DNA from 2 places in the Enterococcus gilvus ATCC BAA-350 genome. Region 1 is predicted to be linked to the other one. Evidence: predicted binding sites of a transcription regulator. Region 1 holds the regulator's gene; the other holds the start of a gene.
The links. Region 1 encodes LexA, which represses DNA repair genes until DNA is damaged. Its sites were predicted from a motif close to CNAACANNTGTTNG; they were not measured.
Positions count from the first base shown of each region.

Region 2: I592_RS16425 (Y-family DNA polymerase) is a predicted target of LexA. The motif match lies at 12,230-12,243, and genes of this name have one in related genera.

Region 1 is NZ_ASWH01000001.1:1,505,254-1,520,691, reverse strand. It holds gene I592_RS07545 (THUMP domain-containing class I SAM-dependent RNA methyltransferase) at 1-1,033, opposite strand, end outside; RNA gene rnpB (RNase P RNA component class B) at 1,221-1,593, opposite strand; gene gpsB (cell division regulator GpsB) at 1,608-2,012, opposite strand; gene I592_RS07535 (SLOG family protein) at 2,081-2,638, opposite strand; gene recU (Holliday junction resolvase RecU) at 2,720-3,337, shown strand; gene I592_RS07525 (PBP1A family penicillin-binding protein) at 3,330-5,657, shown strand; gene nth (endonuclease III) at 5,673-6,326, opposite strand; gene I592_RS07515 (DnaD domain protein) at 6,319-7,029, opposite strand; gene I592_RS07510 (FAD-dependent oxidoreductase) at 7,135-8,478, opposite strand; gene tkt (transketolase) at 8,794-10,788, opposite strand; gene I592_RS07500 (DUF896 family protein) at 10,881-11,123, opposite strand; gene lexA (transcriptional repressor LexA) at 11,256-11,879, shown strand; gene I592_RS07490 (hypothetical protein) at 11,984-12,253, shown strand; gene I592_RS07485 (adenine phosphoribosyltransferase) at 12,375-12,887, opposite strand; gene recJ (single-stranded-DNA-specific exonuclease RecJ) at 12,902-15,181, opposite strand; gene I592_RS07475 (LapA family protein) at 15,275-15,438, opposite strand, start outside.
Region 2 is NZ_ASWH01000002.1:291,212-306,649, reverse strand. It holds gene I592_RS16470 (phosphatase PAP2/LCP family protein) at 1-937, opposite strand, end outside; gene I592_RS16465 (FtsW/RodA/SpoVE family cell cycle protein) at 981-2,120, opposite strand; gene I592_RS16460 (FtsW/RodA/SpoVE family cell cycle protein) at 2,098-3,240, opposite strand; M-box (ykoK) riboswitch at 3,360-3,527, opposite strand; gene I592_RS16455 (MucBP domain-containing protein) at 4,076-6,361, shown strand; gene I592_RS16450 (pentapeptide repeat-containing protein) at 6,505-7,140, opposite strand; gene lepB (signal peptidase I) at 7,287-7,856, shown strand; gene I592_RS16440 (helix-turn-helix domain-containing protein) at 7,925-9,379, opposite strand; gene I592_RS16435 (putative ABC transporter permease) at 9,575-10,282, opposite strand; gene I592_RS16430 (hypothetical protein) at 10,495-10,908, opposite strand; gene I592_RS16425 (Y-family DNA polymerase) at 10,911-12,215, opposite strand; gene I592_RS16420 (permease prefix domain 1-containing protein) at 12,384-13,328, opposite strand; gene I592_RS16415 (PadR family transcriptional regulator) at 13,332-13,658, opposite strand; gene I592_RS16410 (NAD(P)/FAD-dependent oxidoreductase) at 13,799-14,896, shown strand; gene I592_RS16405 (YdeI/OmpD-associated family protein) at 14,924-15,438, opposite strand, start outside.

The DNA of each region.
Region 1 (15,438 bases):
AATCACTTGTTAGAATATATTTACTCCATGTTTTTAATGGACGGAATACTTCTCCCATCTCACGATAGAGCTCACGAACTTGTTCTTCTTCACCTAATCTTTCGCCATAAGGCGGATTTGCAACAATTACACCATATTCTTTTTCCGTTTTGAAATCTTTGATAGCTCTTTGTTTGAATTGGATCGAATCGCCCAAACCGATTTCTTCAGCATTTGCGCGAGCAATTTCAATCATGCGCCCATTAATATCTGAACCAGTAATATCTAATTGGATGTCATAATCAGCAGCTTCATCGGCAGCAGTACGTACTTTGTCAAAAACTTCAGGATCAAACCATTCCCAAGCTTCACAAGCGAAATCGCGATTAAATCCAGGGGCCATATTATGACCAATTAGTGCTGCTTCAATACATAATGTTCCTGAACCACAAACGGGATCGTAAAACGGACGATCCTTTCGCCAATTGGTCAGCATAACTAAAGCAGCAGCCATGTTTTCCTTTAAAGGTGCGCCCCCTTTTTCTAAACGATAGCCACGTTTAAACAAACTTGGCCCCGTTGTGTCTAAAGTCAATACCACATGGTCTTTCAATAAAGCGACCTCTAATTGAAATAAAGCCCCTGTTTCAGGGAGAGGAACTCGTGAAGGACGATGATACACTTCACGTAAACGTTCTACGATTGCTTTTTTTGTAATCGACTGACAGTCGGGTACACTATACAATTTTGACTTAATCGAACGACCTGCAACTGGAAATTCTGCATCCATAGGTAAAAAGTCTTCCCAAGGGATTGCTTTCACTTTTTCAAATAATTCATCAAACGTGTACGCATCAAATTCGTCAACAACGATTTTTACTCGATCAGCAGTTCGCAACCATAAATTTGCTGTAGCGATTGTTTCAAGATTTCCTTTAAACCGAGCTCGTCCATTTTCAACCTGACAGTCAATTCCCAAATCTCTAAGTTCTTTGCCTACAAGCGCTTCAATACCTGCTGCGGCTGTAGCAATCAAATTATATTGTTTTTCCATAATAACTCCTTAATTGTTATATGATGTGATTTATTTCAATAAAAAGCTTATTTAATAGGTTATCTCACAAGAATTTTCAATATACGAATACTTGCGATTTTACTAGGTAAAAGAAAATACATAGTGAAGCTCGCAAAAAAACCTTCACAACGCAAAGTTGGAAGGCACACCCTGAATTGCTGCAATTTTCTGTAAGCCATGTTTTGTACGACGATCAACTCAGGGAAGTGTGACCATCGTGGTAATCATCTATCTCCGACATAAATGCCGTCTCTTTCATCGTTCATTTCCTTAGAAAAAGCGCCCCTACCATTGTTTGGGTTGCTCGCTCGAGGGGTTTACCGCGTTCCACCATTTTGATTTCTCAAAATGCTTCGTCACTGTGGCACTTTCAAGAATACTCGGACATAGATTGCTCCTTAGCCCTTTTTTCTGCCGTTACTTCATAAGAAGTACCTTAGCTTATGGTTTCGCTAAGCACGAACACTACAAACATCTCAGTCTGTGCGAGCATGGACTTTCCTCAGCCTGCGTAATGCAAACCGCGATCACCCAAAAATTGCATCATTCAAATTTAAAATTGACGAGTTTTTTCGATGTCACTCTCATCTTGTGTGTAGCTTTGACCAAATTCAGAAGAAGCTGTTTGATTCGTTGCCTGTTGGTCAAGTTTTTTACCAAATACTTCTCTTTCAAGATTTGATAAACGTTTCAAAATATCAAAATTTGTTACAGCTGAGCTCTTAGGTGCCGCTTCTTTTACACGTGAAGGTGCTGGCTGAGCTTTTGATAACTGTTCAACTTTTGCTTTCAAACGATCATTTTCTTCTCTTAGTGTTAATACTTCTTTGTTATAAGCTTCATAATCTTTGATCACATTGTCTAAAAATTCGTCGACTTCGATTGGATCGTAACCGCGCATCTTTGTTTTAAACTCTTGCTCCAAAATATCATTTGGAGTATAGATTACATTCGCCATTTTTCCACCTCATTAGCTCTAATCTTAATTTACTTTCTAATATATTCTAGCCGATAAATCCTAGGAAATCAAACACTATCCCCAAAGTCTGAGGAATTTTCTAAATCATCCATAGTGATTGTAAGCAATTCATAAGAATTCTGTTCTTGGAATTTTTCAATATCTCTCAGGAAAAATTTGCTCTTACCAGGATATTCAGTATCATATACTAGTAATGTAGCATCTGTATGATGCAATAGAAAACTTACGTGATTTTTAAATTGTCCAGGATTTTGATACGGATGATGACTTACAGAATCAACAAAATCTGCCGTCTGCACAAGCTCGCTTAAATATAATTGATTTTGTTCTTTCCAATTACTTCCAAAACCCTCAAAAGGAAAAACAATCGCTAATTTAAGTTCAGGATACTCATCCTTTAATTCGTTAACAAGTTGCCCTGACCAAATTTCGGTTCCCAAACTTCCACTGATCATGACCCATTCCAATCCATTCTCAATTAATGCTATCAATTCTCTCTTTAATACATTTTTAATTACTTGTACTCGAGGGTCATTGTCGCTGAAAATTCCTAGCTCAAAGCTTTGGTATCCAGTTACGTATAATCGCTGTATTGTGTCATTCATTGCAATTTCCTTACTTTCACTTAAAAATAAAATATCTTTCAAAAAAATTTGCTATAATATCAAACAGGAGTGTGATGAAAAATGACCTTTCACTACCCTAACGGTCAATCATTTTCACAAAAGAATCCACGGGAACGATCCTTAAAAAAAGAAACAACTTTTGCCAATCGCGGTATGCGCTTTGAGGAAGCAATTAATCAAAGCAACGAATACTACTTAACCCATGATAAGGCAGTTGTCCATAAAAAGCCAACGCCGCTTCAGATCGTTAAGGTTGATTATCCTAAACGTAGTGCAGCAGTAATTAAAGAGGCCTATTTTAGGCAACCTTCTACTACGGATTATAATGGCGTTTATCGTGGATACTATTTAGATTTTGAAGCGAAGGAAACGAAAAATAAAACTTCTTTTCCGCTCAAAAATTTTCATCAGCATCAAATTGCTCATATGGAACAGTGTTTGAAACAAAAAGCAGTGTGCTTTATCTTGCTTTGGTTTTCAAGTCTAAATCGTTGTTTTTTTCTTTCTTCTGAAGAACTGATAAACTATTGGAACAGACAAGAAACAGGGAAAAAATCACTTCCGCTTGAGTTGATTGAAGCAGTTGGCATCGAAATCAAACCGCAAATTGCACCAAGAATCCCATATTTGGAAGCAGTGGAACAATATCTCGCAAAAAGGAGTTTAACAAATGGCTAATCCCTCACGTTCGCAAAAAAGTAAGCGAACCCCTCAAGGAAAGAAACCTGCACAAAAAAGTAAACAGAATCGCCACATTGGGTTAAAAGTTGCAATCGCAGTCGTTGGCTTGCTCTGTGTAGCATTGCTCACAGGTATAGGCATCTTTTTCTTCTATGTTAAAGACGCGCCAACATTAACTGATAAAAAATTAGAGGCGACTGTTTCTTCGAAGCTTTTAGATAAAGATGGAAACATTTTTGAAGACCTCGGAGCAGAAAAAAGAGAAAAAGTTGAGGCTGATAAGATTCCACAGGAATTGGATGATGCAATCGTTTCGGTTGAAGATCGCCGTTTCTTTAAACATAACGGTGTAGACCCCGTACGTATTGCAGGTTCAGCATTGCACAATATTACAAATCGAGGAGGCCTTCAAGGAGGAAGCACCTTGACGCAGCAATTAATCAAACTCTCCTTCTTCTCAACAACTACTGAGGAAGCGGATAAGACCTTGCGTCGGAAAGCTCAAGAAGCTTGGTTGGCCATTCAATTAGAAAAGAAACATTCAAAACAAGAAATTTTAACTTATTACATTAATAAAGTTTATATGGCAAATGGTCTATATGGGATGGAAACAGCTGCTGAAACCTACTTTGGAAAAGAGTTACAGCATTTAAGCGTAGCGCAGACGGCTCTGCTTGCTGGTATGCCTCAAGCACCTAATTCATATGACCCTTATAAGCATCCTGATGCTGCAAAAGAACGTCGTGACACTGTCTTATATACAATGTTAAACAATAAAAAAATTTCTCAAGAAGAATACGATAAAGCGACCAAAGAACCCATTGATCAAGGATTGATACCTTTACCGGCGGATAATCAAGAGAGAAAAGTATCTGATAATTACGTTAAAGAAGTTATCGCACAAGTTGAAGCGAAAACCGGAAAAAATGTGTATACGGATGGTTTAGACATCTACACGAATTTAGACAAGGATGCACAAAATCGTCTATATTCTATTGTAAATGGTGACGAGTACGTTCAATATCCTGATGAAAAATTCCAAGTTGCTGCGACACTGATCGATTCCAAGACCGGAAATGTTACAGCACAAATCGGCGGACGAAATATTGCTGATGACGTTTATTTAGGTATGAATCGTGCGGTGAATACTACACGGGATTTTGGTTCAACTGTTAAGCCGATAACTGATTACGGCCCGGCTTTCGAGTACAAAAAATTCTCAACGGCTGAAACACGTTTCAAAGATGAGCCTTATCGTTACGAAGGAACTCAGACAGAAGTTAAAAACTGGGACAATTCATATCAAGGGACCATCACTTTACGTCAGGCACTTTATGACTCTCGAAATGTCCCTGCAGTCAAATTATTTAACGAAGTGGGACCCGAAAATGTTTCTAAATTTTTGAAAAAATTAGGTATTGAATACAAAGATATTCAACAAGCCAATGCCATATCAAGTAATACTGAAACACAGGATGGAACAAAGTATGGTATTTCTACTGAAAAAATGGCTGCTGCTTACGCTGCCTTCGCTAATGGCGGAACATATAATGAACCCCTTTATATCAATAAAATCAAATATCAGGACGGGTCAGAACAAACGTTCTCAAATAAAGGCGAGAAAGCAATGGAACCGTACACTGCATACATGATTACTGATATTTTAAAGGATGTTATCTCAAGAGGGACTGGAACATATGCTCAAATCCCGAATCTTTTCCAAGCTGGTAAAACAGGTACTTCAAATTATACAGATGACGAGTTAGCGAAGATACCTCATGCCGGTGCTATTGAGCCAGATGTTATGTTCACAGGATTTACACCAAATTATTCATTATCAATTTGGACTGGTTATGACGATCGCATGACTCCTATTACCTCAGAATCAGAGAATACTGCACAACTCATTTACAAAGAATTCATGAGCTATGTTTCTCAAAATGTTCCGAATGTTGATTGGACAATGCCTGATGATGTGCTTCGAAGTGGGAATGAACTTTATGTAAAAGGCGCCTCTTATACACCTGTTCAACCAAATCGGACTGGTCAAAGTTCATACTACAATTCTTATTCTAGTCAGACGACCATGCCATCAAGCAGCACAGCGCAGTCGAGTGTTTCTGAGTCATCTACGATCGCGCCGCCAGCAAGCAGCAGCGAGCCAGTGCCTCCTAGTAGCTCATCTTCTGCTCCTGCGCCCACACCGCCACCATCATCATCGGCGGCTCCTGAGCCACAGCCATCTCAACCGTCGTCAAGTGCTAGTCAGCCGGCACCGACACCGGGAAATAATGGCACACCGCCATCAAGTAATTAAAAAAAGCCGCTCGAACTAGTTTCGAGTGGCTTTTAATCTGTCTTTCCCATCTTGACACATATCCAACAGCGGACAAATTTCACATTTAGGACTTCTAGCCGTGCAATGATACCTTCCAAAAAAAATTAATGTGTGGTGGCTTTTTACCCATAATTCTTTTGGAATCTTGCGCATTAAGGTGGCCTCCACTTCAGTAACAGACGCGTTCAGCTTGCAAATGCGTAGTCGTTTAGTAACCCGTTCTACATGCGTATCAACAGCAATTGCTGGGACACCAAAAGCATCTCCAAGCACAACATTCGCTGTTTTGCGTCCGACGCCCGGTAGCTTTACCAATTCTTCACGAGATGCTGGTACAATACCACCGTAATTATCTAGTAGCATCTGTGCACAAGCCTTAATATTTTTGGCCTTGTTTCGGTAAAGACCGATCGTTCGAATTTTCGCAACAATGTCGTCCATAGGTGCCTGTGCTAACGCCTCTGGAGTGGGATAGGCTGCAAATAGTGCAGGTGTGGCTTTATTCACGGAAACATCCGTCGCTTGGGCGCTTAGAATAACAGCGATTAAGAGTTGAAAAGGAGAATCTGAATGCAGCTCCCCAATTGCTCTTGGAAACATTTCGTACATTCGTGAGAGAGCTTCCATTGTTTTTTCTTTATTAAGCATCAGAATCCTTCCTTTCAAGCCAATTATAGAGAGAAACCTTTGGTAGTTCTTCGGATTGATTTTGTTCTTCCTTCTGTAATAAAATCTGTTTACGTCGTCGCTGCTCCTCTTCGACTTGAACTTTTGATCGAATATTTTTCTTTTCCCAGCTTTGAAGAACCGTTTCAATATATTTAAAATTGTACGCTTGGTTTAATACCGCTTCCTGTAGTGCTAATTCAATCAACGATGGTGCGTAGTGATCCTCGTTTAACCAATACCCAATTTTTTGGTATTCAATCGGTGATAAAGGCCGACCGAATTCCTGTTCAAAAGATCTTAACATTTTCTTTTGAGCAGCAATATCGTTCTTCTCCTCAATTTCAAAGCGCTCTTGTTCTTTCAATATTGTCAGTTTCTCAAAAGCAGGCAACAAATTGTAACGATCACTCTGCTTGCCCTCATCGTCCAATGCGGTATCCAACGTAACGAATTCTTTATTGACAAGTGAATTTAATGACGCATATATCTTCTCAATAGTACATCCCATGTCTTGGGCAATTACAGTCAAATCAGGAAAATCTACTCCAGATTGATGTGAAGCGTAAAGCTGCAGCCACAACATAAATTCGTCAGTCGTCAGTCCCAGTTTAGTATAATTTTTTAATAACAGATTTGAGATTGTTGTCTCCCCACCCGCTAAATAATCATTTAATGAAATCATTTGAAATCCTCCGTTCGTTTCTCAGTTTACACTAAAAAAAAAGGAACTCCAAGTCTGATAAATTTCTCTTAGCAATAAAAAAAGAAGGCTTACGCCTCCCTTTTTTTATTCTGCTTCCGCTAAAGCCGCTTGAGCTAAAATGTTCAAGTAATTCCATGGGCGGTCAAAATGTGGCTGGAAGAAGAAATCTTGTAATGCTAAATCTTCTAACGTCATATTATTTTGAATAGCCACTGAGATTGTATTTGCAGATTGTGTAATATCATATTTTGAAAGGAACTGTGCACCTAAAATTTTATTCGTGCCTTTTTCTGAAACAATCTCCATTAAAACTTTTTCAGTAGTTGGCATGAACTCAGGCCGATAATTGTCTTCGATTACTGTTACATTCACGTCTAAATCATTTAATGCAGCACTCTCTTTTGTTAATCCAGTCGAACCAATCGTCCATCCAAATAAGTAAAGACCAGAAGTACCTTGTGTGCCTCGGTATTTCATTTTTTGTTCAACTAAGTTTTGACCGACTAACATTCCTTGTCTAACAGCGTTTGTTGCTAGAGGGATATATTGATCTTTTCCAGTTGGGTTATAATGAACAACTGTTGAATCACCCGCAGAGAAAATATCTGGGTTGCTTGATTGCATATATTCGTTCACTTTGATTGCTCCGCTTGGCAGCATATCTACTTTGCCTTCTAATAACGTTGTATTAGGTCGGAAACCGACACACAGGATAACCATATCCGCATCAAATTCATTGCTCGGTGTCACTACTTTAGTTACAGCACCACTTTCATCTGCAACGAATTCACTTACGTTCTCTCCCAATGCTAATGTCACACCATGGTCTTCTAATTCTTTTTCTAGTAGATCTGTGAAAGGCTTATCTAAATATTTGTTTAAGATTCTTGATAATCCATCAATTAGCGTTACTTCTTTACCTGACTCGGCAAAAGCTTCTACTAATTCAATACCAATATATCCTCCACCGACTACTACAACTTTTTTAGCGTCTTTTGCTTGTTCAATGATGACATTTGCCTGGTTATAGTTTTTGCATAATAAAACATTCTTAGATTCAATCCCTTTGATCGGCGGGATGATTGGCCAAGAACCTGTTGTTACAACCAATTTATCATATTCAACGATCTTTTCTTCCTCTGTTTTCAAATCTTTTGCTGTGATTTTTTTAGCATCTGTATCAATGTTTGTTACATCGTGTTCCATGTTCACTTTTGCACCTAAAGAAGTAAGTTCTTCAGGGTTAGAATAAAATAGCCCTGCTGGATCTTTCACGACTCCACCTACGTATAAAGCGATTCCACATGAAAGGAATGAGATATTGTCATTCCGCTCAAACACTGTCACCTCTGCATCCGGGTGGTTTGCTAAAATATTTTTAACGGCTGCGGTACCGGCATGTGTACATCCTACTACTACTACTTTCATTGTCGTCCCTCTTTCGTTTGAATCATTTTTTAATTGCAATATTTTGCACAAGGACAGTATAACAGAATTTAATTTCTGTCTAAATAAATTTGCTCACGAATAAACATTTTTATTGAACGTATCGAAAAATTGAAACCGCCATTAATTATTAGTGTTCGAGTAAAATATTATGTAAACTTTATTTTAGTAAAACTATTACTTTCCCTTCTGGAATGCTAAACTTACCGTTAAACAATTTACAGCTAGAGACCTGAAGAATCTGATCACAAAAAAGGTTGAGGAAAATTATTCTCCTCAACCTTTTCAAATTAAATTTTAAAGTTTGTTAAAAGTATTCACAACATTTTCCACAGTGAATCCAAATTGTTCTAAAACATAGTCTCCTGGTGCAGAAGCTCCAAAATGATCAATACCGATCATCTTACCTTCCGATCCGATATAACGTTCCCAACCGAATGGAGAAGCTGCTTCGATTGCTACGCGTTTTTTCACTGCCTTAGGTAAAACAGATTCTTTGTATGCTTCGTCTTGTGCTTCGAATAAATCAAAACTTGGAAGAGAAACAACGGAAACGTCTTTGCCCTGCTCTTTAAGATCTTTTTGAGCTTGAACAGCTAGGTTCACTTCAGAACCGGTAGCAATTAATAGACCATCTGGTGTATCTGATTCAGCTTTAGAAATCACATAACCACCTTTTGCTACGCCTTCCTTAGCCATGTCTTTACTATTAGGTAAGACTGGTAAATTTTGACGACTTAATACTAAGATAGTTGGTTTATTCTTTGTTTCTAACGCTTGAATCCATGCAGCGGAAGTTTCGTTGCCGTCAGCAGGACGAATTACTTGTACGTTAGGCATACAGCGAACGCTTGCTAATTGTTCGATTGGTTCATGTGTAGGCCCGTCTTCACCGACAGCCACAGAATCATGTGTTAACACATAGACAACCGGTAATCCTTGGATGGCTGACATTCTAACAGCCGGACGCAAGTAATCAGTAAATACGAAGAATGTTCCTCCATATATACGTGTTCCTCCATGCAAATGAATGCCATTCATCGCGCTCGCCATTGCAAATTCACGGACACCAAACCAAATGTTTCGGCCTTCATAAGAACCTGGTTGAAACTCTGGTTCATCAGCGATCGTTGTATTATTTGAACCTGATAAATCAGCAGATCCACCCCAAATATTCGGAACAGCTTTTGAAATAGCTTGAATCGCATCTTTGCTGGACACACGACTAGCTTGTGCAGTTCCTTCTTCATAAACTGGTAATGAAGCTTCCCAGTTTTCTGGAAGTTCTCCAGCAAAAGCCGCTTTAAATTGTTTCGCTAACTCAGGATGAGTTTTTTCATAGTTTGCAAACATCGCATTCCAATCAGCTTCTGCTTTCGCACCCTTATCGTTGATTTCTTCTTTAAATCGATTTGAAACTTCTTCGGGAACCGTAAAGTCAGGATATTCCCAACCGTATACAGCTTTTGCAACACTAATACCGTCTTCTCCAAGTGGCGCACCATGAACAGCAGATGTACCCTCTTTGGGAGAACCAAATCCAATCACTGTTTTAATTTCGACCAATGACGGTTTGTCCGTTTCAGCTTTCGCTTCATCAATCGCTTTGGAAATGGCTTCTAAATCATTTCCATCTTCTACTAAGATATGTTGCCAACCATAAGCTTCATAGCGAGCACCTACATTTTCAGTGAAGGCTTTTGAAGTAGGTCCATCTAAAGAGATATCGTTTGAATCGTATAACACGATCAATTTGCCTAATTTCATGTGTCCCGCCATAGAACTTGCTTCAGCAGATACGCCTTCCATTAGATCGCCATCTCCACACAAAGCGTAGGTATAGTGATCCATCACATCAAAACTGTCACGATTGTATGTTGCTGCTAAATGAGCTTCAGCCATTGCCATCCCAACAGAAGTTGAAATACCTTGACCTAAAGGACCTGAAGTTGCTTCGACACCATCCGTATGAAGGAATTCAGGATGCCCTGGTGTTTTGCTTTCCCATTGACGGAAACTTTTTAAATCATCAATCGTTACTTTGTATCCTGCAAGATGTAATAAGCTATACAACATCGCCGAACCATGACCTGCAGATAGAATAAACCGGTCGCGATTTGCCCAATTTAATGAAGTCGCTGGATTAACATTCAAATGCTTTGTCCATAGAGCATAAGCCATTGGGGCTGCACCCATGGGGAGTCCTGGATGACCTGAGTTTGCTTTTTGGATTGCTTCAATACTTAATGTTCTGATTGTGTTTACACCTAGTTGATCGATTTTGTCGAACAAATTACTTCCTCCTTTTTGGTCATAAATACTTTAATTACAAATTCATTGTAACCGATTTATTTTGACTTTTCAATCACTTACTGACAAAAGATTTACTTTCTATTGTGTAATCCTTTTTCTTTTTGAATCTTTTTTAATTTTTCTGGAGTGACATCGTTGCCTTCTGGATCAACAACCTTCATTCCTTCGATGTGATGGCGCATTCCACTACGGAATGAAGCGATGTATTCTTCCCGCAAAACCTTCTGTTCATGTGCCTCTGCATCTGTTAAACCGGACGTTTTCTTTTTCTTTGATAATTCATTGATTCTAGCAATTGTTTCATCATTGATCATTTTGCGCACCTCTTTTCCCTCTTTAATTATACATAAAAAAAAAGAAGTTGAAAGTGTAAACAAATACGAACGCTTGTTTGATTTGTTCGAATAACTATGCTACACTAAAAAAAACGAAAGAAGGTGCGGGCATTGGCAAAAAGAACGGAAACAAAACAATTAGAAGTGTTACGTTTCATTCATGAACGCGTTGAAGATAAAGGGTACCCACCCACTGTTAGAGAAATTGGAGAAGCTGTGAATCTTTCGTCTACCTCTACTGTTCATGGCCATTTATCTAGGTTAGAAAAAAAAGGCTGGATCCAGCGCGATCCCACTAAGCCAAGAGCAATTGAGTTAACTATTAATGGATTAGAAAAAATCGGGGCAGCACCGCAAGTTATTCCTATGTTAGGTGTTGTAACAGCTGGTGAACCCATTTTAGCAGTCGAAGAAGCGTCGGATTTCTTCCCTGTTCCACCAGACCTTTCTAGTGAAGAAGGCGGCTTGTTCATGCTGACTATCCGTGGTGAAAGTATGATCAATGCTGGAATTTATGATGGAGATCACGTGATTGTAAGACAACAATCTTCAGCTACAAATGGAGAGATCGTGATTGCGATGACGGATGAGAATGAAGCGACCTGCAAAAGATTCTATCGGGAAGCTGATCATATTCGGTTGCAACCTGAAAATGACGAGTTGGCTCCTCTGATTTTCGATAACGTATCTATTCTTGGAAAAGTTGTCGGTTTGTATCGAAACCATATTTATTAATCGGAATTTACTTCCGATTATTTTTTTCTTTACAAAACGAACAAACATTCGTATAATAGATATACAAACACACGTTCGCGTTTTTATAATAGGAGTGATTATTGATGAAAGCAGTAAGAAGATTTGGTTTAATTATCGCTGTATTGTTACTAGGTTTATTGATTGGTAAGTTAGGGTCTTTAGCTACGATCGTCATTTTTTCTGGTTTGTTCCTTGTATGGTTCATGTTATGGGACGAGCGAAAGTACGCTCAGCATTATGCGGAATACCATTCCGTTGAAGAGGAAAATGAGGAAGAAGAGTTTTACACTACAGAACCTGCCGAGGATTTTTATTATGTAACGTACGATCATCGTTATCACAAGTCAGCTTAATCGTTCACTCAAGCAGTTGGGTATTTCATCCAACTGCTTTTTTGATATTTAATAAAAAGAGGCTGCAGACAATGTTCTAAATTAGAGCATTGTCTGCAGCCTCTTTTCTATTTAACTCTTTTTAGTAGTCCATCAATGTTAAAATGTCGTATCCTTGGATTTTATCACGCCCGTGTAACCCTTCTAATTCAATTAAGAAGGCACACCCGACAACAATGCCGCCCAGCTTTTCTACTAATTCTATCGTCGCTTTAATTGTTCCTCCAGTTGCTAACAGATCATCAGTGATCAATACCCGTTGGCCAGGCTTAATTGCGTCGCTATGGATCGTTAAAGTATCCGTACCGTATTCTTTTTCGTATTCAACTTCGATTACTTCACGAGGTAATTTACCTGGTTTACGCACTGGCGCAAATCCTAATCCTAATTCAAATGCTACCGGACATCCTACGATAAATCCACGAGCTTCTGGACCGACGACCATATCGATTTGCTTTTCCTTTGCGTAATTGACGATTTGTTTTGTTGCTTCGCGATATGCTTCGCCATCAGCCATGAGTGGAGAAATATCACGGAATACAATCCCTTCCTTTGGATAGTCTGGGATACTAGCAATATAATCTTTCAAATTCATTTCGGTTGTTCCTCCTAGCCTTTCAGCCAATTTCTAATAGTTTGAATATCATTCATCAATAAAAATTCTTCGCTATCAATTCGAGCCATGCGTTTTTGATAAATTTTACTCTCTTCAAAAGCCCGAGTTTCTGGAGACTCGACCATTTGTAAAACACCGTCGTCTATTGTAACAAATTTCAACTCAGAAAACACGTGAATCATGAATACTAATAATTTTTCTGGGATTCTTAAGTAATTCGAAACATTTTTCAATTTAAATCGAATATCGACTTTAGGCTGTTTTCGGAAAAATTGATAAAGTTTTGCAAATTGTTCACGACTTGGCAATCCATTTAAATATGCTTCATCTGAGCTATAAAGATAAAGGTAAATTCGCTCAAAATGTCCGGCAATCGTGATTTCCTGTAAAAGTTCTTTATGATCAGGACAATCAAGTACGATTAATTGATCGTAGTCAGTCCAGTCAATAGTCGCATCGTATAATACAATTGAGTGCTGCAATTCTTTAGAAAAGAATTTCTGATTCTCCTTTTGAAAAGCCAGATACAAAGCTTTACCGCTATCAATTTTTTGATTCCAAGTATATTTCGCACGTCGATCAATTACTTGTGTACCTTCGGAAGCAAAATCAATTAAACGGAGTTGCACTTTTTTCTGCCCATTCCACTCATTGATTTCTAAATCCCCTACAAATTGAGTGTCCGGTTGCTGTATCTCTTCAGCTTCTTCTCCAAAGCCAAATCCAATAGCATCTAATTGATTATCCTCATTTTTCAATGAGAATTTAACATGTTGCTGCTCGCTACCTATGCGTTTGAAAAAGCTCACATTTCCATTCACTAAAAAATGAGGGGCAGGATTATCCGTGCCAAAAGGAGCCAATTTTTTTAGTTCTTCTACAAGACCTAAAGAAATTTTTGCTATAGGAAGAGAAGCATCTATTTTCAACTCAGATCCTTTACTCAAATCTATCTGCTCAGCCAAGATATAATCGTTCATCAATTTTTGCAGTGAGGGAATTCTATCAGCTGGCATAGTTAAACCCACCGCTGCTGCGTGTCCTCCAAAATGAGTAAACTCAGAACGCATTGTAGTTAACATCCCAAACAGATCCAACGCTTCGATGCTTCTTCCTGATCCTTTAGCTACACCATTTTCATCAATGGATAAAATAATCGTTGGCTGCCCGGTTTGCTTTAAAATGTTGCCTGCGACAATTCCTAAAACGCCTGGATTCCAACCTTTCGCAGCAATTAAATGGACTTTATCCTCCGGATTGATTAATGCTGTTGCTTCAGCCGTCGTTTTTTGCACGATTACTTTTCTCTCATCATTGATTTTATCTAATTTTTCAGCTAGAGTGTGAGCAATTTCCTCGTCAAAAGTAGTCATTAGTTCTACAGCAGGATTGGGGTCACCCAACCGGCCAATGGCGTTCAACCTTGGCCCTAAGCTGAAACCAATACTCATCTCATCAACCTTCTGTAGATCAACGCTGCTAACTTTTAATAACTCTAGCAACCCTAAACGCTGTGTCTGTTTGATGGCTTGCAGGCCTAATTTAACGAATAACCGATTTTCACCAGTCATTGAGACTAGATCTGCTACAGTACCAATGGTAACTAAATCAAGCATTTCTAGAGGAACTTCTTCCAACAATGCAGTCGCCAACTTGAAAGCGACCCCGGCTCCCGCAAGTTCTCCAAATGGATATTGTCCTTCTGGATAACGGGGATGAATGATACAATACGCATCTGGAAGGACAGGCGGCAACTCGTGATGATCGGTAACGATAACGTCAACACCTTTAGAATTGGCATAATCGATTGCTTCGTTCCCAGCTACGCCATTGTCAACGGTAATGATTAATTGAATCCCCTCATTGATTTTTTCTTCAAAAAGAGATTTATTTGGTCCATATCCGTGAATAAAACGATTTGGCAATACATAATGTACGTCTGCACCAATCATTTCAAGCGCTTCTACCATAATAGACGTACTTGTAATCCCGTCTGCATCATAATCACCATAAACTAAAATTGCTTGCTCTTCCATTACGGCTGCTTGAATACGCTCGACAGCTCTCTCCATGTCGTGCATTAAAAAAGGGTCATGCAAATCATCGATATTTACTTTCATCAATTGTGAGAATTCTTCTGCTGTACGTATATTTCGATTCCATAAAAGTTCAGCGAATGTTTCACTATATCCTTGATTCAACATCTCAGTTTGAAAAACTGAATCAATAGGTGTCGTATCTCTGAACTGCCAATTAAAGCTTGATTTTTTCACTCTATCACTTCCCAACCGTATTAGTATAGCAAAAAAGAATCCGACAAGAAAGAGAAGAAGACCTTAGTTTTCTCAAACTAAAGTCCTCTTCTATTAATCATAATAATCAATGGGCGAAGCATCTCGTTTTTCAGTGAGTGTGTTCTCTTTTTCTGCTAAGGCTTGGTCCTTTTCTTTTAAAAGGGTCTCATAATTTGCTTTCATTACAGCAATTTCATTTTCTTGCTCCCGTTTAAAAGACGCCTTATCTTCTTCTA
Region 2 (15,438 bases), on a different contig from region 1:
TTTCTTTTGTTTGATTGTTTAACGTAGCGACCATGATCGTGTTCGCTCGAAAGTCGGTTTTTCTTTTTGAGTCGTTGGCGATTCCTAGAATCAAAATACTCATCGGCTCCGAAGCTTCGGGTGTTTTCACCTTGCCTGTACGCGCAGTTGGTGAATACATGGAGTCCGCCATTTTTTGCGAACTGTGATACATCTTCATCGCAAAAACACTGACTCCTGAAACAAGAAGAACCAAAAGCGCGACACCGCTCAAGACGACTTTTTGCCAGGTTCCTCTTCTAGCACGTCCGCTGCGTGTCCGACGAACATCGGCAGTAATCTCAGGTTTACTTTGTAGATAAGGGTAAAGGACACCCGCCGTTCCAAAAGTAAGACCCGCTCCCAGTAGAAGTCCAGCAAGTACGTCACTGAAATAATGAACGCCCAGATAGATCCGTCCGCCTGCGATCGTGATCCCTAAGAAAATAAACCCTAATTTAATGAATCGCGGCAGCTTCTTTTCGTCAAATAAATACAATAGCGCGATGGTACTGATAAACGTCATGATCAATAACGAGTGACCACTTGGAAAGCTGTAGGAAGAGCGTGAGATGTATTGAAGCTGTTCTGGTCGTGAACGCTGGATCAGATGCTTTAGCACGTAACCTACACCACTAACGAAAATCAGATTGGCAAGAGACCAGATCGCCAGCTTTCTCTCGTTTTTTCGCCAAAAAAGAAACGCAAATCCGGCAATCAGCAGTAGCATCGGCCCAATCGTCGCAAGCTTAGAGAGCCCTCCGACACCTGCTGTTAAAAAAGAAATATTTGGTACTCGATGATCCATAAAAAAGTGATCTGCTTGTTTCAACCACTGTGCGCCGCTTGCGACTGACAAAGTCAGCAGGCTAACGAAGGCGAGCGCAGCTCCGCTAAATAGTAACATTTTTTTTCGCATAGTTTTCCTCGATTCTATGTTCGACCCTCGCTTGATCGAATACTTATTTTTCTTTGAAGCCCATCATGATTCCTAGGCCTAGGCCTAATACGATCAAGGATGTTCCTCCCTGACTCAAGATCGGCAACGGGATTCCTGTTAACGGCAAAATGCCGATCGCCGCACCGATATTTTCAAAAATTTGAAACAGCAAACCGAAGACAAATGCGACGGCAATGTAAAGATTGGCCTTGTTGTTTGTTTTGATCGCGGCGGAAAGGATCTGGTAAAACAAATAGAAATACAAAAAGATGACCAGCGTTCCGCCGAAGAAGCCAAAACCTTCACCAACAACCGTGAAGATCATGTCCGATTCGCGCACGGGAACGTAAACCGACGCTTGCTCAGCGCCGCGTCCGAACAAGCCGCCGGAGCCGATCGCATACAGACTCTGGACCTGCTGATACGCGATCGAGTCACGGTATTGAAAAGGATCGACCCAGGCACGCACACGATCCAATTGATAGGTTTTAAAATGCATAAAATAAAGCAGCTTGTTTCCCCACTCGCTAAATACCAACACCAGCAAGCCGCCGCCTAGCGCCGCACCGATTCCAGTAATCGTCGTCAGTATCTTCCAATGAACACCAGAAATCACAAACAGCGCACCCAGAATGGCGATAAACACCAGACTCGTTCCAAAATCTCGCTGCATAAACATCAGTAAGAATGTGGGCAAGCTGAATAGCAGAACTTTTCCGAGATACCTCAGATCTGTTTTTAATGTCCGATGCTTGCGATTCATCTCATCCACGATCGTCAAACGAACCATCAGCAAAATAAAACTCAGCTTCATCAGCTCCGAGGGCTGAAATGAAAAGCCGCCGAATCGCAGCCAGCGTTTGGTTCCCGTCACAGCGTACATCGCCGGATCATAAAACCAATACAGCAGCGCCATTACGCCAAGGGAAAGGACATAAAAAACAGGTGCATACTTCAATAGAAAGGAGGTGCTTATTTTACTGACTATTCCCATCGCTGCGAGCGAGATCAGGCAAAAAACAATCTGCTTGGTCACAACATTTTTCACATCTGCGCCATCTAGATCAGCCGCCAGCGATTGCACACCGACACTGATCAAATAGAACAAGAAAATCGGCAATAGCAGCGAATAATTACAGTCATTGCTTAATCGTTTGATCATTGACTCGAACCTCCGAAGAAAATTTTAGACAGACCCCCAAGGCCGCCGATAAAATCAAATAACTTGTTCCCCCGTAGCTGATAAACGGCAGCGGGACACCCGTCATAGGGATCAGCCCTAAGATACTGGCGATGTTGATACTGGTTTGCAGCAAAATCAACGCGCCGACCCCGAAGTAGATCAGACTGACTTGCTGGCTGACCTCTTTTGATGCCAATACGAACAACCTCAAAGCGATCAAAAAGAGCAGCGCGAGTACGAGAAGGCCGACGATCATTCCCAATTCTTCTACTAAGATCGAATACACGAAATCTGTCTCTGCAACGGGCAGATAGCCTTTTTTCGTGATACTATTTCCCAGCCCTCGTCCGAAAAGTCCACCGTTGTAGAGGGCATAATAGGAGTTGCTCATCTGAAATCCTTTTCCGTAAGGGTCTAAAAAGGGGTCTCTCACCAATCGGATACGGTCATAGGTGTGGGCGAACAATTCCGGCAATAAATGGTGACTCCCTAGGAAGAGAATGATGCCGCCGATCAACACGATCCCGGCGAAAATCGTTGCGAACACCATGACGGACAATTGATACGGCAGCTCCGCAGTGGTGATGATCACCAATGCAACACCCCAGATAATGATCGCTCCGGTAACCTTCGGCTGAAGCAGGATCAACAACCCGCTGAGCAGTACCAGCCCGCAAGGAACCAGCAGCTCCCGTTGGGTCCGTTTTACTCGGAAATAATAGGCCAAGTAAAGAATCAGCGCGACATTCGTTACCTCTGAAGGCTGAAACTGAATCCCCATCACGGAGACCCAGCGTTGGGCACCGTTGATGTTCACTCCGCTGATTTTCACCAGTATCAAACTGACAAGCCCTGCTGCCAGCAATCCCTTAGCCAACGTCCCCTTTACTAATACATTGCTTTTTACCCGATAAATGAAGGCGATCAGCAACCAGCTCAATCCCATAAAAATGGCTTGCTTGCTAAATAAGGACAGTGGATTCTGACCTTCCGCCATCAGCCGGTAGGAACTTGCGCTAAAAACCATTAAAAGACCGATCAGGCTTACTCCCAAATAGGGTAATAATAACAGCCAATCGATCTTTTTTCTCTTCATCATGTGCATCTCTCCCCTTCGTCAAGTAATTGTTTGAGACGAGAGAGCCCACAGTTAAATAACCTAAAAAAAGAGACACCAAACGTTAGTAGAAAAAAACTAACTAGTTTGGTGTCTCACACAATCAATCTCATCGTCTGAGTTTTAGCACTAAACAACGTAAAGAATTACTCTTAGCTATTTTATGAAAAGCCTTAATCCGACAATTCCTATTTTACACATTGGCGTCTTTCGACGTTTCTGCGCAATAGCCTGTGTTTGTTTAGGAGCCTCACCTAACAAGTTTACTTATATTCACTTTCACAATGAATACTACGTCCTTTATCTTTCGATAGCAAAAGTTTCCTTAGAAAATATCATTTTCTTATCATTTGCTTATAAAATCTTTTAAAAAAAATTTACTAGGCAACCGTTCCATTTTCTGGTATTAGGGAAATACCCTGTTTTAATCACGAAATGGTCAAAAATAACAAAGAGAAAGACAAAAGTTGAACGTTTTCTTTGTAATTAAATAGTTATTATTAACACGTTATAAATTAATTAAAAAAGAGTTACATTTGTGAAATCTATATTTATTTATGACGTTACACTATTACCTTTATCCTGAACTACTTTTTTATCCCTTATTCAACATACATAGACTTTTCTACGAATGGCACGAACGTCGTTACTTCAAGATGCAGCTTCAACAAGGATCAAATGCCTATTCAGTCGAAAAAAGCACCGGATATTTCTCCCTGAACGATTCAGATACCCGTGCTTTCATCGATTTTTTAATACAGAGCGGATCACTCACGAAAACGATCACCTAAACATCATATATAAAGGAGTTTTATTTTTGAAAAAGAATCTATATGTTTTAATGGCGAGTATGTTGGTCGCGGGACCAGCGCTAAGTTTCCCTATACAAAGCAATGCCGAAGCAACAGCCGCAACAAGCAGCGACTCTATCCCCACCCCTGCTAGTGAGCCTGTCTCTTCGACGCAAGCGTCACAGGCACTGCCTTCAACGCCGCCAGTGAGCAGCACGACTGCAACCACTCAAGCATCCGTACCAACAACGGCTTCTTCCAGCACAACGGATGCACCAGCCAGCACCACGAGTGATTCTCAGTCGACTTCGACTACAAGCACTACCTCAAGCACTCCTGAGACCCGGTCAGCCGATTTGACTACATGGATGCCGGACCCAGTGTTGCAGCAAATCGTCGCAAAAGCAGTCGGAAAAACGGTCGATACGTTGACCAAAGAAGACATGCCGAAGCTGACAACGCTGTATATTCAAAACGCGGATAGCGCGATCGCAACTCTTAGAGGGCTGGAATTAGCAACAAATCTGGACTCTTTTTATATGAACGCAAACAGTCAGATCAGTGATTTTTCATTGCTTGCTGCACTACCAAAATTAAGCCAAGTATATTTAATGGGTGCCAATGTCAACGATCAGAACGTACCGAATTTTGGAACAGGGATTACCCGTTTGAACCTTTCAGGAAGCAGTGTAACGGACAATGTCTACGATAAAATAACAAAAATGACAGGTCTGTTATCTTTGACCTTTGAGTCTAATATGAACATCACGACGATCAAACCAGCAACTGCCTTGCCTCAATTAAATGAGCTTCGAGTACAATTTTGCGGTATCACGGACTTCACGCCCATCAATCAAATGCCTGCACTGACTCAACTGGCCGCGTTCGGGCAGAATACAGGACGTAACGATCCGGCTACAGCGATCAATGCCAAGGAATTAAATTACGATGCTGAAAAGCAAACGGTCTACATTCCTTTTTCAATGATGCCGAACCGAATGACCAACTTTGATGGCTATGTTCCTCCGTTCAGTACATCAAACAGCGCGAGTCAAACCTATCTTGATTTCAATGGGACGCAACTGGCGAGCAGCCGTTTGGCAATAACAGATGAAGGGATAACCGTATCTGGGGTAACACAGGACGAATTCGATAACTTGCAGACCTTTGAATACAACGCGCGGTTGAACAATCCGGTCGGAAGCTATAAACAGCCGGAGCGCTTTACCTTCTACGCGATTTCATCAGGCACCTATTTGCACCAATTCACGATTCAGCATACTGCTGTTTCTCCTGGATTGACGGTCAACTATGTGGATGAAGACGGCGACGAGATCGCTCCTTCTCAAACAGTCGAAGGCAATGTGGGTGATCCCTACGATGTTACGACGGAAACGTACCAACCAGAGATTCCCGGCTATCTTTTAGATCAAGATCAGCTGCCAGCGAACGTCGTCGGCACATTGACCGCGGAAGCTCAGACAGTCACCTATATTTATCAACAAAATAAGGCGGTCCTGAAAACCCATGATTCTAAAATCTACGTTGGTGATCCATGGACAGCGAAGGACAACTTTGATGGCGGGACTGATACGTGGGGAAATCCTATCACTTTTGAGGACGTGACTTTCGAGGACAATGTCGATCCTTCCAAAGTCGGTCAGTACGAAGTCAAATATACCTATGACCGTGTACCCAATCGGATGTGGACCGGCGATTATGCTACTGCAACGGCAACTGTGACAGTCGTTGACCGCAGCAAAGAAGCTCAACCTGTCACGATCCGCTATGTCGATCCTGATGGAAAAGAGATCCATAAGAAGAAGGAACTTCATGGAACGATCGGTGAAGCCTTCGATGTTTCTGACAAAAAGTACCAACCTGCAATTCCAAACTATACATTGGATAACAAGCAGTTACCGAAAAACGCTAAAGGACTCTTCAGTGACAAAGCGCAGACTGTTACCTATGTGTATCAGCCCGTGACGACACCGACAACCACTACAAGCGACTCGTCTTCAGAGACGACTCCGCCTAGCACCACGACGGACACTAGCACGACAACTGAAACTAGCTCTAGCAGTCAGTCAAGTGGCAAGATTTCTGATTCCAGCAGCAGTACGAGTGGCGGAAATGGGACTCCGGCAGGAACATCCAGCACGCCTCCAAGCAATCGGGGCACGGCAAAACAAACCGATAAAAAACTGCCGCAAACAAACGAAAAAATAACCCCTGCTTATCTTTTAGCTGGGCTTGCCATTCTCAGCTTTGCTACAGGACTACTCATCGTTAGTCGAAAAAAAGTCAACTAAAACAAAAGCATCCTAGCCGATTTGGTTAGGATGCTTTTATTATTTTTCCTTCAATAGAAGGACGTTCTATAGAAAATGGGGCTCTGTGAAGGCGAACGATTTCTCAAACTACGAATCGCTCTCACGAAAGCGTCCTTTTCTCCTTACCCCTCTTGGATCTGCAGGCCTAGACCTGCGGCGATGGTCAATGCTTGGTAGCTGTTGACCTTCAGCCCCTTCAGTTGTTCCATTGAAAAAGCGATCTTGCTGAATTGGTTGGAGGTCAGATCCAAATCAGACAATTTCGTCCGCATCCAGTTGCTGTTGTCCAGATTATTAGTATCCAAAAATAAGTGCTTCCACGTGACTTCAAAAAATTCGCTGTCGGTCATCTGACAATTTTCAAAAGCGACATGTTTAAGATTTGTCCCGCTAAATGAACCAAAATTGATCACACAATCTTTGAAACGACAATCGCGCAAATAGCTTTCTGCAAAGTTGCAGCCGGTCAGTTTGCAGTTTTCAAAAACCACTTGATGAAAGCTGCCGCCGATCCATTCCAGATTTGAAAAATCGCAATTTTTAAACAGAACATTTCCCGCCTCGAAACGGGTCAGTTTCCCGCGCTGCATCGTAACCTTTTCTAAAATCGACCGTCGAATAACAAGGTTCTCACACGTTAAATAACTATAATCCACCTCGCTGCCATGGACCGCTTCGATGATGGCCTCATCTTCTAAATAAAAATCTGTTGAAAATGTCGCAGGTAAAATCGGGGCTGCCGGATCATGTTTACGCATACGCTCCCCCTCCGTTCCTTCATAATGCTTTTAGTTTCCCACATTCCTCCGCTTTTCTCTAGTCCCATTTGTATATTCTTTAAGAATGAGTGTTAAAAGAGCTTTTTATTTAGAAGAATGATAAAATTTAGCAATGAGGTGACCGTATGAACAATAAAATAAAAGAATGGCTCCCTGTAGTCATTATCATTGTGCTGATTTTTCTAGCCAGAATGTTTGTCTTTTCTCCAGTAAAAGTGGAAGGACATTCGATGGACCCAACGCTTCACGACAGTCAGCGCTTGATCACATCTAAAATATCCACGCTGAAACGTCAAGATATTATTACCACAAAAGAACCGGACAATCAGAATATCTATGTGGTCAAACGAATCATCGGTGTGCCTGGTGACCGTGTTTCGATGAAAAATAACGTCCTGACGATCAATGGCGAAGAAGTGCCTGAGCCTTATCTGGATGACTTTAAAGAAAAATTCAAAAAGGACAAGCTCGCTGAAGAATACTCCTACAGCACAGCCTTCCAAGAACAAGCCGCAAATGCCACCAGCTTTACCAACGATTTTGATGTGACGGTCCCCAACAATCAATATTTTGTTTTAGGGGATAATCGCTTGATTTCTAAAGACAGTCGGATCTTCGGCTTCGTGGACAAATCCTTGATTCAAGGAAAAGTCGTCTTACGCTTTTGGCCGTTAGACGAATTCAAACTATTTTAATCACATAAAAAAACAAGATCGTCGTACGCTCATACGGTGATCTTGTTTTTTTATACGCGCGTCGCCTGCTAACGGTACAAAATCAACTCGTTGAACAGATGACTCAATTTTTTTAAATCCTTTTCAGACAGTTGGGAGTGGGTGATGAGGTGCTTTTGCTTTTCCGACAACACCTGCTTATTTAACGGTGTCGTCGTAAGGATCATATCAGCGGCTTGAAGTTCTTCGATAAATTGAATTTGATACGTCTGATTGAATCGTGAACGAATCAACTGCTTCAGCATCCCTTCATAAAGCACATCAAAATCAGAGGAAAGATGAACCTTTATGAGTGGTCTGCAGCTATCAATCGGGAATGCTTCGAGACAAATCATCAAACAGCTATACCTCAGATACGAAGATTGTTCAGAAATAGGCAGCGTTTCTTTAAGCTCTTTCCAAAAGGCGACAAAGTTTTTCCAATATAACGGATTAACCTTTTTGATCATCGTAAAACTCAAAATATGTTTGGTGATCGAACGCAATTCGCTTTTCGTATTCGGTTCGATAAATACCTTTAGCAACTGATAACGATGGACCAACCGTGTGATGGTCGCAACAGATGCTGCTTCCGCAGGACCAAAATAGGTTTCTGAACATTCAAGGAATGTCTCTGGACTCAAATCTTCCGCTTTAATAAAATAACCTAATTTCTCTTCATCAAATACCAGGTCAAAGGGATAGATCCCTGTCACGTTCATAATCCCCACTAACGCATACCAATCGTTCTCATTCCAAAAAGGTAAAAAATCAGGCTTCTCTGGAATAGAAAAACTTTGCATCAACGCTTCTTTTTCAGGAGACATACAGAGCTGCTGCTTCTTCGCTATCCCAATAGAAAATAATTTCATCCATAAGGCAATTGAGCGAACATTGAGAGGATCATAGGGCTTTTCTAAATAAGCGACGACCCTTTCAGCTCCTTTTATGTAATGATCATAGTCTAAAAAGAACAAATTATTGCTTATTTCTCGATGCAGGCTCCAGAAAAAAAGATGAGAAAAGGAACGAATCAACAGCTCATCAGAATTAAATTTTATTCTATGGGAGCACGTAATATGTACTTGGAAAGGATTGATTTCTTTATTGATGGCTTTTATTTTTCTCTGCACTGTAGAAAAGCTGACATGATGCTCTTCACAGAAATCGTGGGTGGAAAACTCCCGATCCTGAATAACAGTCATTAAAATCAGATACGACAGATCCGTCTCAAAAATCGCCTTGTACAAGCTTTGTAAATTCGTGCTTTGTCGTTCCAACTGGTAAGAGCCTCTTTCAGGCGTCTCGATCCTAACAAAATAATCGTCATTTCCAGAGTCATTGCTGGCAATGTACATTAAATGCTTACACACATCGTTGATCGTGATCACATTACTTCTGCCAAGCTTTTTTTGGATTTTTTCCGCAGAGAGTGCTTCATCTGAGTTATCCAAAAGATTGATGATATCTCTCGCCAGCATGGTTCTATTGTCTAAACCGAACAACTAAAGGACCTTCTTTCATTCACTCGGATCGCTGAGTGCTTCTTTTCAATCAGTATCCACTCACTTTAATTAATTTTTTCCAATTCGTCTATATTTTTTTATTTATTTTATAAAAAAAAGACAAGAAAAATGCTTCCTGTCTTTATTTTTTATACCTCTTTTGTTTTATTCAGAAATGGCCGGGTGAACGATCGACTATTTTTTAAAGTGCATATTTGGATAGTTTTTAGCCAATCGATTCAAGTTGCGGCGTGTTAAATTCTTCGGACGCTCCTTGATCATTTTCAATACCTGTTCCCTGCTGGTAGAGGAGTGATGGTTGCTTATCAGATGCTTCAAGCGGAATTCCTTCACCGCGGCATTTTCTGGATCAGAGGTATCAATAACAGACGATACTTCCTTTTTTGTCGTTAGGGTGAAGATCAGTGTCGAAGCAACATCTGCCGCAAAGAGAGCCGCTAAAATGACAGGACCTAAATGGTTGGTCGCATCAATAAATTCCTGAATTCCATCCTGAATAACGGGATTGATTACCTTCATCAGAATCAGACAGCCGACACCCCAAAATAAAGAAACCGGTACAGCGACCCGCCCTTCAATATTCAGGGGCACTTTTGTGTAATCCCAAAGCTTCATTCCAAAGAACTTTTCTAACATCCAGCTCGTGATGAACTCGATAATCGTGACGATCACAACAATATTAAAGTATAAGTTCAACAGGGTCCCCGCGTTTTCAGGAACTAAAATCAGTACGGAAGCGACGCCGAAGCCATAGACTGGACAATAGGGCCCCAGTAAAAAGCCTCGATACACATAGTGCCTCGCTTTCAATGAACAATAGAAACTTTCCCAGAGCCAGCCAATCACTGAGTAAACTAAAAAAGTCATAAATAAGTGATCCATTCGATTCTTTCCCCCTCTTCTTCTATCTTAAAATAACTATAGCAAAAAAGTTGGAACTATAAAAAGATTTGCCTCTTATGGAGGATTGCGTGTGAACTTTAGACTTTTTGATCCACATCCCCCTCCACTGTCTCGACATTTGCAGACAGCGCCTTTAACTCATTTTTAAAAATAAAAAACCCTTCATCAGCGATGCGATGAAGGGTTTTAGGTTAGTGATCATTTGTCAAAATTTTCTTAGGTTTTAATAGTTCTACATGATGGATCTGTTCAATGGTCATATGTAAAACGCCTCGTTCCTCTTCGTCGAGGTAGATTTGCTCGTCTTTTTGACCGACGAGCTTTCCTACGAGATCATCTAAGTAATTTCCTTCGCTGTCGAGCGCCTCTAGCTGGATCGCCAAGCGTTTGTTTTGGAGAAAGCCTTGCTGCAAGGTCGCACCAATTTCCTCCACCGTCATTTGTTCTTTTTCACTGTTGATCCGACTGCGTGCCGCGGATTCCTTATTTAGTACCGCAGTATGGTCGGAAAGGTAAAACCCGATCCATTTCATCATCCCTCGGTCTTCATAGACCCGCTTGGCTTCCATAAAAAGCTGCTTCGCACTGTCTTCATCATAGATCATGGTTAATCCATTCCTTCCATTCCGCCAGCATGGCCGCCCACCAATCCGGCGCGCCGAATCGCGGTCGCCCCTTCATTCAATGAGTGGGCGCGTACGATCGACGTGAATTTGTAACGGTTGCGGATCTGGGCTATGACATCATCGATCTTCTCCTCTTTGATCGTCTGCAGCGGCTCTTCAAACAGATTCAGCTGCAAACTCCCAGCCGGTCGTAAAGATGAGACTGTAATAGAGATGTTCCGAACCTCTGAACGGTCCCAATATTTTTCAAACAGTGTCCGCGCGACTTGCGTCAGCTCCTTTGACTGGTTAGTAGGAGGGATTTTTACTTGATGATGGAACCCGCCTCGTTTCCCACTGCCAAAGTAGGCATAAGCAATCCCTAAATGGAGCGTGCCGCCCAATACCTCTTTTTTTCGCAGTCGCTGTGCGACCTGTTCACAGATTTCCGCCAATACCGTAAGAATGTCCCCTTTATGGGCATAATTCTTAGGCAGCACTTGGGAATTCCCAATGGATTTTTCCTTCTCAGGGTACAGGTCTTTTTGTGAAAGGACCGAACGATCAATGCCCCATGCATGCATGTAATGCTGCATACCCATCACACCAAAATGATTTTTTAAAATAAACGGATCCGTGTGGGCAAGGTCCCCCATCGTATAAAACCCCATCAGTTGATAGCGCCGTTCCATCCGCCGACCGATGCCGCAAAAGTCACTCAGACGAAGCGGCCAAATCTTTTCCGGTACATCTTGATACCGCCAATGAGCGAAGTGATCGTCTCTGTTTTTTGCTTCATTGTCCATCGCGATCTTTGCCAATAAGGGATTGTCTCCCATCCCTAACGAGGTATAGATGCCGATCTTATCAATGATCTCCTGTTGGATCATCCTGCCGACTTCCTCCGAACTTTTGCCGAATAATTTCCAGCTATGAGTCAAATCGCCAAATTGTTCATCAATGCTATATGTATGAATGTCTTCCTCTGCCATGTACTGCCGAAAAATCTCCTGGATACGCATATGGTATTGAATGTACAACGTCATCCGCGGCGGGACGACATGCAGGTCCGGGTGATTGGGAATCTCAAATCCACGACTGACATTGCTGATGCCTAATTTCTTTTTCGCCATCGGGCTCGCCGCTAACACAAGACCCGCATTCTCTCGATCGCCGCTCATCACGACGAGCATATCTTCCAATGGCTTCAATCCATGCTCGATACACTCCACACTGGCATAAAAACTTTTCGAGTCCATGCAAAAAACATCTCTGACCGGCTCTCCTTCGTAAATGTTACTCAACATATCCACCTCCAATGCAAACATATGTTCGATTTCAGTTTAAGTTTATTCTGGAATTTTGTCAATCATTTGGATAGAACTTTTTTTCGTTGCTTTTCCTCTATTCAACCAAACCACAAAAAAACGTCCGAAGCCTTTTCCTGCTTCGAACGTTCGTCTTGTTTTTACTGCTTACCGCTTCACAAAAACTGTTTCTAATACGCTATAAAAAATACCTGCTACGACAAAGACCACCCAACTGATTCCCCAGCCCCCCAGCATGAAGGACCAAGCAAAATAAATGATCACCACTAGCGGCCAATACACTTTTTGAAAAACATACTTTGCGCGGGCAGATTCCCCGTATTTTTCCTGCATCGCGTTAGGACCTAATTCATCTTCGTCTGCGATAAAATATTTTTCTTTGATGAATTTATCAAAGCTGGCGTAGTTGATGCTTCCGTAAACGATCAAGAATACTCCCAATGCTAAGAAGAAGAACATGAAGGGCAGCCCGTTCTCCGCATAAGTAAAGATTTGGAAAAAGAACAAAGGCGCCACGCTCAATACGCAAAGACAGACACCGAAAACCAAGCTGACTTGGAAACTTTTTTGATAGCCTTGTTTTAACTTTTGCGCTTCTTTGTTGCACTCGACAGGAATGTAGCGGTCATTCAATCCTTTACTGTTTTTAGAAAATTGCATCCCATTGTAGATAATGATACCGACACTGATGGCGAGGAGGATAAAGAACAGCAGCATCCCCACCATCTCCGCACCGGCTATACTGAATCCCAAAAGAGCGCCCACCGCGAGCAGACATCCGCTGATCCCGATGCTCAGACCTTTGGCGTCTCTCTTGCGATGCTCTAAATACTGGTACATTTCCTCTTCTTCGATACCGTTGTCGGGTTCTTTCTCCCGAGTCGCAAACTCCAGCTCCTCCCGCAGCTCATCGACAGAGCCGAATTCACTGATGACTTGACCGATCGCTTCGTGTTCACTTTTTCCTTCATCGATCAGCGCTAAATAATGATCTTCCATGATCGTGAGAATCTCTTGCTTTGCCCGTTGGACTTCCTTCGTATTTGGAAATTCGAGAAACAATGTCTCCACATAATTTTTTATCGTATCCATTTTTTACCCTTCTTTCATAAATCGGTTCACAACTTTTTTAGTTTGCTTCCATTCATTTCGCTTTTCTTCTAAAAAAGTCAGGCCTATATCGGTGATGTGGTAGTACGTGCGCTTTTTTCCATGGGTAACTTCTCCTGGATACGAATGGATATACCCATTTTTCTCCAATCGGTTGAAGGCGGAGTATAAGGTCGTCTCTTTGATCACATAGACTTCCTCACTCACATCGCGAATTTTTTGGGAAACAGCGTATCCATAAGAATCGCCTTCCTTCAATACGGACAAAATGATGACATCATTGTACCCGCGAATCCCATCGCTCGAAATCATTTTGCCACCTCCTGAAATTACTTCATCTGTCGTTGTAATCATTGTACGACAATTACTACGACAGGTAAAGTAAAATATGGGTCATTGATTGAAAATTTTGTCTGGGTATGTCAAAATCAATAACGGAAAGAAGTGAAGACATGAAAGAAATCGCGATTATCGGCGGCGGCATCATCGGCATGACGCTGGCGAATTATATAGATCCAAAAAAATACCACGTGACCTTGTTTGATGAGCCGACAGGACAAGCAACCAGTGCCAGTGCGGGGATCATCTCGCCTTGGTTGTCGAAACGACGCAACAAGCAATGGTACCGATTGGCAAAAGACGGCGCGGCCTTTTTCCCAAAATTGGTCCAAGATTTTCACTTGGATCACACGATCTATCAGCGTTCAGGAACACTGCTGCTGCGGCCTGAAAAACAATTAGACACGCTTTTTACCTTGGCGGAAGAACGAAAAAAAGACGCACCGGAGATCGGCACGATCGAGCGACTTTCAAGGGAACAGACTCACGACGCACTGCCCTTGCTGAAGCCGGCGCCTGCGTTAAAGATCAGCGGCGGCGGTCGCTTAGATGGCAAAGCCTATTTGATTCATATGCGAAAAAAGGCCGAGCATTCGGGCGTCGCCTTCGTTTCTCAGCGTGTGAAGCTGTTGGATGAAAAAACGATCACCTACGCAGAGAAAAAGGACACTTTCGACCAAATTATTTTGACAGTCGGTCCTCATCTCAAAGAGCTGCTGGCACCTCTCGGCTATCAAGCAGACCTGCGTCCGCAAAAGGGGCAACTGCTTGTGTTCCAGACAACGCTAAAAAACAGCGGCGACTTCCCTGTCGCGATGCTGGATGGCGAAGCCGATTTGATCCCCTTTTTAGATGGGAAAATCTTGTTAGGGGCGACCCATGAAAACGACGCGGGCTGGGATCTGAAGGCGACGGATCAGGCATTCAAGCAGCTCACAGAAGGCGCAATGCCCTTTTTGGCGGAACCGGAAAAAATCCTCGCCGCCCCTGCTCATTTTCGTGTAGGGACTCGCGCTTATACTTCTGATTTCGCCCCCTTCTTCGGTTCCTTGACGGACGGGCTGCTGGTCGCCAGCGGGCTAGGTTCTTCGGGATTGACGACGGGGCCGTATATCGGGTATTTGTTGGCACAGTATATGAATACGGGCGAAGCCAACTGGGACGACTACCAAAAAACCATAACGAACTATATCCACACAGAAAAGCGCTGAGATCGAAAAAAGATCCCAGCGCTTTTTTTACATCGGTTTTAAGTTTTTCTCTAAACGTTCCGTCATCCAAGCCAATCGTTTCCCTCTGCCTGCGTCTGTTTTGGCATCAAAATACGCACGGGTATAGGTTTTTTTTACGGAAGGCGACATGTTATGGAAATTTTCCAGCGCTAGTGGTACGGCCTTCAATAAGGCAGCGACTTCGGCGATTTGTTCATCTGTGATCGCTGAAGGCTTCGTCGCATTTTCCCATTGCCCGTTTGCTTTCGCCTCTGCCACCTTCTCCTGACCGAGGGGCGTCATTCGCCCCTGTGCTTCCAGCTTTGCGACGATTTTTTTGTTTTTCTCCGACCATTTACTGTTTTTACGCCGTGGCGCAAAGTATTTTAAGTACGCGTGCTCATCGACTTTTTTCATGACCCCGTCGATCCAGCCGAAGCTCAACGCTTCTTCCAACGCTTCGCCCGCCTTCAGCGTTTTGACGTTTTTTGTTTTGCCGAATGTCAGCCAAACGCCGCCGCTGATCTCGGCATTTTCGGCAA